2 regions of the Thermodesulfovibrio autotrophicus genome follow, and region 2 is predicted to be linked to the other one. Evidence: riboswitches for the same ligand, from Rfam matches in the RefSeq annotation. Region 2 holds a riboswitch; the other holds the start of a gene.
What was found. A riboswitch is a leader RNA that binds a small molecule or an ion and turns the genes downstream of it on or off. The one in region 2 is predicted to bind cobalamin.
Positions count from the first base shown of each region.

Region 1 (3,925 bases), 700 kb from region 2:
TTGTTATGGCAAATCCCTGAAGACGCTCTGCAAAGAACTCAACCATATCTGTTCTTTCAAACTCTCCATGAACTAAAACATCAAGCCCGATCTCCTGCTGAATCTCAATTGCCTTTTTTATCTCATCTTTGATAAAGGATTCATACTCCTCAAGAGAGATTCTACCTGCTTTGTAATCTGCCCTTGCTTTCCTTATCTCAGGAGTTTGAGGAAAGCTTCCTATTGTGGTAGTTGGGAAGACAGGGAGTTTGAGAATTTCCATCTGTTTTTCATATCGCTCACTGAAAGAGGGTTTTCTGCACAGAGCATTTTCATCAATCTGAGAGATCTTTTTCTTAACTTCAGGATTAGTGAATTTCATGGATAAATTCTGCTCTGAAGGAGCCTTCCCTTCATTTATTGCTGTTTTAAGCACTGCAAGCTCATCAAGCCTTTCATTGGCAAAGCTTAACAGGCAGAGGATTTCTTCAGGCAAGGATTCATTTTTTACAGTCACTGGAAGATGCATGAGAGGGCAGGAGTTGGAAAGAATTATATTTTCCGTAAACTTTGTTAAAGTCTCAATAATTTTTAAAGCTTCTTTAAAGTCTGTTTTCCAAGGGTCTCTTCCTGAGACAACTCCTGCAATTAATGTTTTATCCTTCGGAAATCCGAATTTTGAGATGTTCTCAAGATTCTCCTTGCCGTCAACAAAATCAAATCCAATGCCATGAACTGGCAGTTCATAAACTATCTTTTCATACTGTGATAGAGATTCATAGTAAGTTTGAACATAGAGTTTTATTTTGCTAAGCCCGGAAGTGATTTTTCTGTAACAATCTATGATTGCCTGAGTATCATTATTGTCTAAATCAATAACCATTGCGGGCTCATCAATCTGGACCTCCTCAACATCAGATTCTTCAAGCTCTTTAAGAACTCCCATGTAAACAGAAGCTATTCTGTCAAGAAAATAGGCATAGTCCTTTAGTTTTGCACAGTAAAGATAGGTAAAGGGACCAACTATCACAGGCTTAGTTTTAAGATTAAGATTATTCTTCAGAAGTTCATACTCTTTTAATGCTTTGTTTTCTATGAGTTCAAACTCTGTGCCATATTCAATTTCAGGGACAATGTAGTGATAGTTTGTGTTAAACCACTTTGTCATCTCTGAAGCAGGAGCATCTGCTGAGCCCCTTGCTATTGCAAAGTATCTTTCCAGGGGGTCTTCAATTTTTCTGAATCTTTCAGGAATAACATTAAACATGACTGAAAGGTCAAGGATAAAGTCATAAAGGGAAAAATCATTGGATGGAATAATATCAACCTCATACTGAGCAATGGTCTTTGCATTGTAGATGATTAATTTTTCAGCCTCATCAATGAGCTTCCTCTGAGAGATTTTTCCACTCCAGTATTGCTCTAAGGCTTTTTTAAGCTCCCTTTGAGGACCAATCTTGGGATAGCCAAAGACAGTTGTTTTAACGGTCATTTAATTCCTCCCGCGAGGTATTCTAAAAGCCAAAGGCTTTCAGGCTGGATAGGTCTTCCGGCTTTGGGCTAATGCCTACTTGCCCGCCTTCCCAGAGATTTCTCTCCAGTGGCTTAAATGGGCTTTCGTTCCCAACACGGCTGCGGGGCAGCGGGGGATTCTCACCCCTCTTCCCTTACATCCAGCAATTTTGAAAATACCTTAATCGGATTTTTTTTGTCAAATGAAAAGAGATCGGGTGGTTTTTTGATTACCACCCGATTTACTGATTTTATTCAGATAGATATTTTGTGGGAGCTTCTTTCATAAATGTTTCTTCTGTTTCTTTAATAAGAGGGGTTCTACCTCTCAATATGCTTATCCACACTCTTACTGAGTCTGCCACAATCAGTATGACCATTACAATCATTACTGCAGAGAGCACAGCAAGCAGGTAATTATTTTTTGGTAGATAATTATTCACGATATTTTGATAACCAGCTACAATGGTGGTAACAAGTAAAAATACCATTGGAACCATTGTTACCCATATGTATTTTGCCTTACCCATTCTCAAAAGTAAAGTTGTCACTATTGCCAGTGCCATTCCACCAAGAAGCTGATTATTCACACCAAAGAGAGGCCATATTGTTGAGATTGTTCCTGTATAAAGAAGGTATCCCCAGCAAAATGTAAATATCGCACTCGTTCCAATTACACCGGGCCACCATTTATAGTCTCTGAGTTTTGGATAAACTGCTCCGCCAATTTCCTGCATAAGATATCTTCCAACTCTTGTACCAGCATCAATTAGAGTTAGAATAAACAGAGCTTCAAACATGATGGCAAAATGATACCAGTAACTCATTAAATGTCTTAATCCACCAATTCTTGAGAAAATATCAGCCATTCCAACTGCTAAGGATACTGCTCCACCAGGGCGACCTGCAAGTTCTTCACCTACCAAAGCAGAAAGAAATGGAAGGTCCTGAACCTGCATGCCAAGTTTCTGAAATGCTGCTGGTGGACTGTTTATGGCAAAGTAGTCTGCTGTAGGAAGCACTGTTGCTGCTATTAATGCCATTAGAGCAACAAAGCTCTCTGTGAGCATTGCACCATAACCAATTACTCTTATATCCTTTTCATTTGCCACCATCTTTGGTGTTGTTCCAGATGATACGAGGGAGTGAAAACCAGAAATCGCACCGCAGGCAATTGTAATGAACATAAAGGGCCAGACTTTACCTGGAATGACAGGTCCTCCACCAGAGATAAACTGTGTTGCAGCAGGCATTTGAATTAATGGATTAACAAGAATTACGCCAATAGCAAGCAAAAACATCGTGCCGAATTTCATGTATGAACTTAGATAATCTCTTGGAACAAGTAGTAACCAGACAGGCAAAACAGCAGCAAAAAATCCATAAACTGGGATTAATACGGAAAGCTCTTTTTTACTGAATGTAAAATAGGGTGCAAGAGCAGATTCCTTAATTACAGGACCAAGAACAACAGCAAGAATAATGAGTGCAACACCAATAATACTTCCTTCAACAATCTTTCCAGGTCTTAGCCACTTAAGATAAGCTCCTATAAAAAGAGCAATTGGAATTGTTACTCCTACAGTAAAAGCACCCCATGGACTGTTAAAAAGTGCATTAACAACAGCAATTGAAGCACCAGCAAGAACGATAATTAATAAAAACAGGGTTGCCACAAGAACAAGCCAGTAAGATACAGGTCCTATCTGAGCTTTAGCAACCTCTGCAAGAGATTTTCCGTTATGCCTTACAGATGCAAAGAGAACAACCATGTCATGAACAGCACCTGCGAGAACTCCTCCAATTAAAATCCATAAGAATCCTGGCAGATAGCCAAACTGTGCTGCCAGAACAGGTCCAATTAAAGGACCAGCACCAGCTATTGCTGCAAAATGATGTCCGAAAATAAGCCACTTATTCGTCGGGACATAGTCTCTTCCATCGTTAAGCCTTACTGCAGGAGTCTGACGATTTGGATCAAGAGCAAGAACCTTTGCAGCAATAAAGGCACTGTAAAACCTGTAGGCAAGCACAAAAACGCATGCTGCTATGATTACAAGCACCAACGCATGCATAAAGCCACACCTCCTTTTTTGTTTTTATGAAATCATTCTATAAGGAAATGAATCTATGAACAATGAAAAATTTATGAATGGAAGAAAACTTTATATGAATGGAAAAAATGGAAGTTAAATGGAAATTAACTGCTACACTTTATTCCGAGAACTTCTTTAAGTTCCTTAACAATTGATTTACTTACAGGGATTTGATTTTTTTTACCTTCAATAACAAGCCAGTAAGTGCCTTTAAACCATGGCAGGACCGCCTCAATCCTCTTTAAATTTACAATGTAACTTTTATGAACCCGCATGAATCCTTCATCCTTAAGTCTTGCTTCAAGTTCTGTAAGAGTGCCATCAAAATAGTATTCATC
Region 1 is NZ_CP144373.1:1,048,729-1,052,653, reverse strand. It holds gene metE (5-methyltetrahydropteroyltriglutamate--homocysteine S-methyltransferase) at 1-1,471, opposite strand, end outside; cobalamin riboswitch at 1,501-1,690, opposite strand; gene V4D30_RS05440 (carbon starvation protein A) at 1,743-3,566, opposite strand; gene V4D30_RS05435 (LytTR family DNA-binding domain-containing protein) at 3,692-3,925, opposite strand, start outside.
Region 1: another riboswitch for cobalamin. It lies ahead of metE (5-methyltetrahydropteroyltriglutamate--homocysteine S-methyltransferase); the one in region 2 lies ahead of V4D30_RS01945 (TonB-dependent receptor).

Region 2 (3,925 bases):
TTTTCATGTTCTATAAGCCACTGTTTTGCCTCTACTCCAAGGCTATAGCCTCCTATGGTTCCGTCAGATCTTATCACTCTATGACAGGGAATAACAATCGGTAAAGGATTTCGCTTTAAAGCCTGTCCAACAGCTCTTGGCGACGTATTAAGCTTTTTAGCAATCCAGTTGTATGTAGTAGTATGAGCATATGGTATTTTACAGGTTAAGTCAAGAACTGCTCTATCAAACTCAGATACATTCTGGATGTTTACAGGATAATTAAACTCTGAGAGTTTTCCTTCAAAATACGCATTCAGCTGTTCAACAAAATTCAAGGCAATTTCTGGAATGCATGTTTTTTCAAAATTTGTTAAAGATATTTTCGTTAATGCTAATGAATTATCAAATAAAATTTCAAGAAAACCAACAGGAGTTTTTACGCAGGCAGAATACATTTTTATTATGATAGCATACATAAACCAATTAAAGTTGACCTTTTAGCTTATTTTTTTGTATTCTAAATTTGTGGGCCGTTAGCTCAGCTGGTAGAGCAGCTGACTCTTAATCAGCGGGTCGCAGGTTCGAATCCTGCACGGCTCATTGATTTTTATTCACCGCATATAGCCTTAAGCAGCTTTTTCCTCTATATCTTTTAAAACTTGACCAGCACTACCGTAAAATACTATTTCTGCTATCCAGTCCCAGTCTGTTTCTGCCTTATTTATGAAGATAAGCTTTGCACCTCTTTTATGGGCAATTCTCGGGATCGAAGCAGCAGGTTCAACCTGAAGAGATGTTCCTATCACGAGCATGAGGTCGCATTGATTGGCGATCTGCTGTGCCATAACGAGTTCTTTTTCAGGCATTGGTTCTCCGAAAAATACAACTGTTGGCTTTATTATGCCGCCACAGTCGTAACATCTTAAATCAAGCTGTTCCTCAAGCATTTTCAATACTTCATCCATTTTATAAAGTTTTTCACAGTCAAGACAGATTGCACCTCTTTGATTCCCGTGAAGTTCAATGACGCTCTTACTGCCAGCCATCTGATGAAGTCCATCAATGTTCTGCGTTATGACATGTTTAATAAATCCCTTTTTTTCAAGCTCTGCAAGGGCAATATGTGCATTATTTGGCTTTGCATTCGTGAGATGATGAATGAGTTGTTTTTTCATTCTCCAGAATTCTTCTCTTGCTTGCCTGTCATAAATAAATTCCTGATATGTTACAATTCTAAATCTCTGCCATAGTCCACCGGAACTTCGGAAATCAGGTATTCCAGATTCTGTAGAAATTCCTGCTCCAGTGAAAGCTACAGCATAGGTGGAGTTTTTAATAAGTTGTGAAGCCTTTTTAATTTTTTCCTGATAGGTTAAATTCATAGTTCTTTAAAAGATATCAAAAAGATTGGGTTATGTCAAGATATTTGACCAGTTTTAGATAAATCTTGTATACTTTCTTGGCTGGACTAAGGGAAGAGGGGTGAGAATCCCCCGCTGCCCCGCAGCCGTGTTGGGAACGAAAGCCCATTAAGCCACTGGAGAGAAATCTCCGGGAAGGCGGGCAAGTAGGAGTCTGAGCCCAAAGCCGGAAGACCTGTCCAGCTGGAGGCTCCTTGAGCTTCCAACTCCTCGAGGGAGGGATTTGCCATGATTTTCCTTTTTTTTCTTTGTTTTTTCTTACTTTTCTATCAGCCAATCTTGGCAGCTGAAACTCAGCTTGATGAAATCGTTGTAACAGCTACGAGGATTGAAGAGCCTAAAAAGGATGTTCCTTACTCTGTTCAGGTTATAACACAGGAGGAGATTAAAAATTCTACGGCAAAAAATGCTGGAGACTTAATTACAGAATCAGCAATTGGTCATATTCATAAATATCCGGGATTATTAACAAGCAAAATCGGATTAAGAGGATTCTGGACAGACCTTTTTGATGACCTTAAAAGCAGAGTTCTCGTTCTTATAAATGGAAATCGTGCAGGAACAGTAAATCTTGCAACAATACCAATTGATGATATAGAAAGAATTGAGATAGTTAAAGGACCTGCATCAGTTCTTTATGGTTCTTCGGCAATGGGAGGTGTAATTAACATAATCACAAAGCAGGGTAAAGAAGAAGGCATACATGGTTCAGCTGGTATAGAGTCTGGTTCATGGCAGTTCTGGAAAACAAAGGCTGAATTAAATGGTAAGAAAGGAGATTTTGATTTTTATCTCTCTGGAAGCCGTTCTGCAATTGATGACTACTCAGCAAAAAATTATGGGAAAATAGAAAACACTGGCTACAATGATGAATCTTTATCAGCCCGCTTAGGATACAGCTTTTTTGATAAACAACATATATCTTTTGGATTTCAGCATTGGAAAGGATGGAAGATCGGCTCACCTGGAGCAAGATACTCACCAGACCCTGATGATTACAAGGACATTGAAAGAAACAGATTTGATTTAGAGTATAAAACAGAAACCTTAAAAGCTGGATACTACTTTACAAGGGATACAAGAGAAGATTATGAAGGTTCTATAGCAGGGGCTTGGGAAACACCGAATGATATTACCTTAAAAAAGACTACCACACAGGGAGCAAGCATTCAAAAGATATTCTCAATAGATGACCACAGAGTAATAATTGGAGGGCAGTGGGACAGAATAGAGATTAAAAGCTCAAGAAACAAAGGTGCTCCTTACAATCCCAACTCAGAGTATGACAGCTACGGAGTGTTTACTGAAGGTAGATTAAGCTTTTTTAATAAAAAACTTTTTCTTAATGCAGGAGTTCGTTATGACTACTTTGAAAATGAAATACTGCCAACAGAGGGTATTAACAGTTTAAAGCCAAGAAAAGAAAGTCTTGACCATGTAACCATCAGAGGAGGCATTTTATACAAAATCATAGAGAATTTATCAATAAAAGCCAATGCTGGCACTGCTTTTAGAGCACCTGCACCCGATGAGCTCGCAGCTGACTATGTTTCTTCATGGGGAACTCATTATTTAGGTAATCCTAATTTAAAACCAGAAAAAAGTAGGTCCTATGATGTGGGAGTCTCTTATGCAAAGGATTTCCTCAATACAGAGCTTACATTTTTTAATTCAGAGTTCAGGGATAAAATCCTAAGCTATTATGACAGCATTCTTAATGCTCAAACATTTAAAAATGTTTCAGGAGCAACAATTCAGGGTATAGAAGGAAGTATTTCATACGATATTGGATTAAGTAGCGGACTAAGTCTGTCACTTAAGCCTTTTGTTAACTTTACATACCATACGAGATACTCAACTAAAGATGAATCGGAGATTCAAAAATATGGGAAAACTCTTCAATACACACCAAAATGCATAGCTTCGTTTGGAATAATGGCTGGGAAGGATAAATGGGATTTACGATTAATCGCCAACTACAATGCAGATGAGAAGGTTGTTGATTGGAATCCTTCATCTAAAAATTATGGAAAAGTCGTTGATAAAAGCGATTTTACTGTGGTAAATCTTAAAGGTTCATACAGACCAGTAAAAAATCTTGAGTTTACACTGTCTGTGGAAAATCTCTTTGACAGAGCATATGAGTATGTTCAGTATTATCCAATGCCAAGAAGAACAATTACTGGAGGAGTGAGATGGCTATTTTAAGAGCCTTTGTTTCATGGAGCGGAGGAAAGGATAGCTCATTAGCCTGCCACAGGGCAATGAAAAATGGTATTGATGTGGTCTATCTCGTTAATATGCTTTCAGAGCAGGGAGATTTTTCCCGCTCTCACGGACTAAGCTCTCAGCTAATTAAAGCTCAGGCAGAAGCTATCGGCATCCCAGTTATTCAAAGAAAAACAACATGGGAAAGCTATGAAGAGGAGTTTAAAAAAACTCTTTTGCAATTAAAAAAACAGGGAATTGATGCAGGAGTATTTGGTGATATTGACCTTGAGGAGCACAGAGAATGGGTTGAA
Region 2 is NZ_CP144373.1:347,891-351,815, forward strand. It holds gene V4D30_RS01930 (methylated-DNA--[protein]-cysteine S-methyltransferase) at 1-458, opposite strand, end outside; tRNA gene V4D30_RS01935 (tRNA-Lys) at 510-582, shown strand; gene V4D30_RS01940 (NAD-dependent deacylase) at 609-1,364, opposite strand; cobalamin riboswitch at 1,404-1,601, shown strand; gene V4D30_RS01945 (TonB-dependent receptor) at 1,632-3,611, shown strand; gene V4D30_RS01950 (diphthine--ammonia ligase) at 3,599-3,925, shown strand, end outside.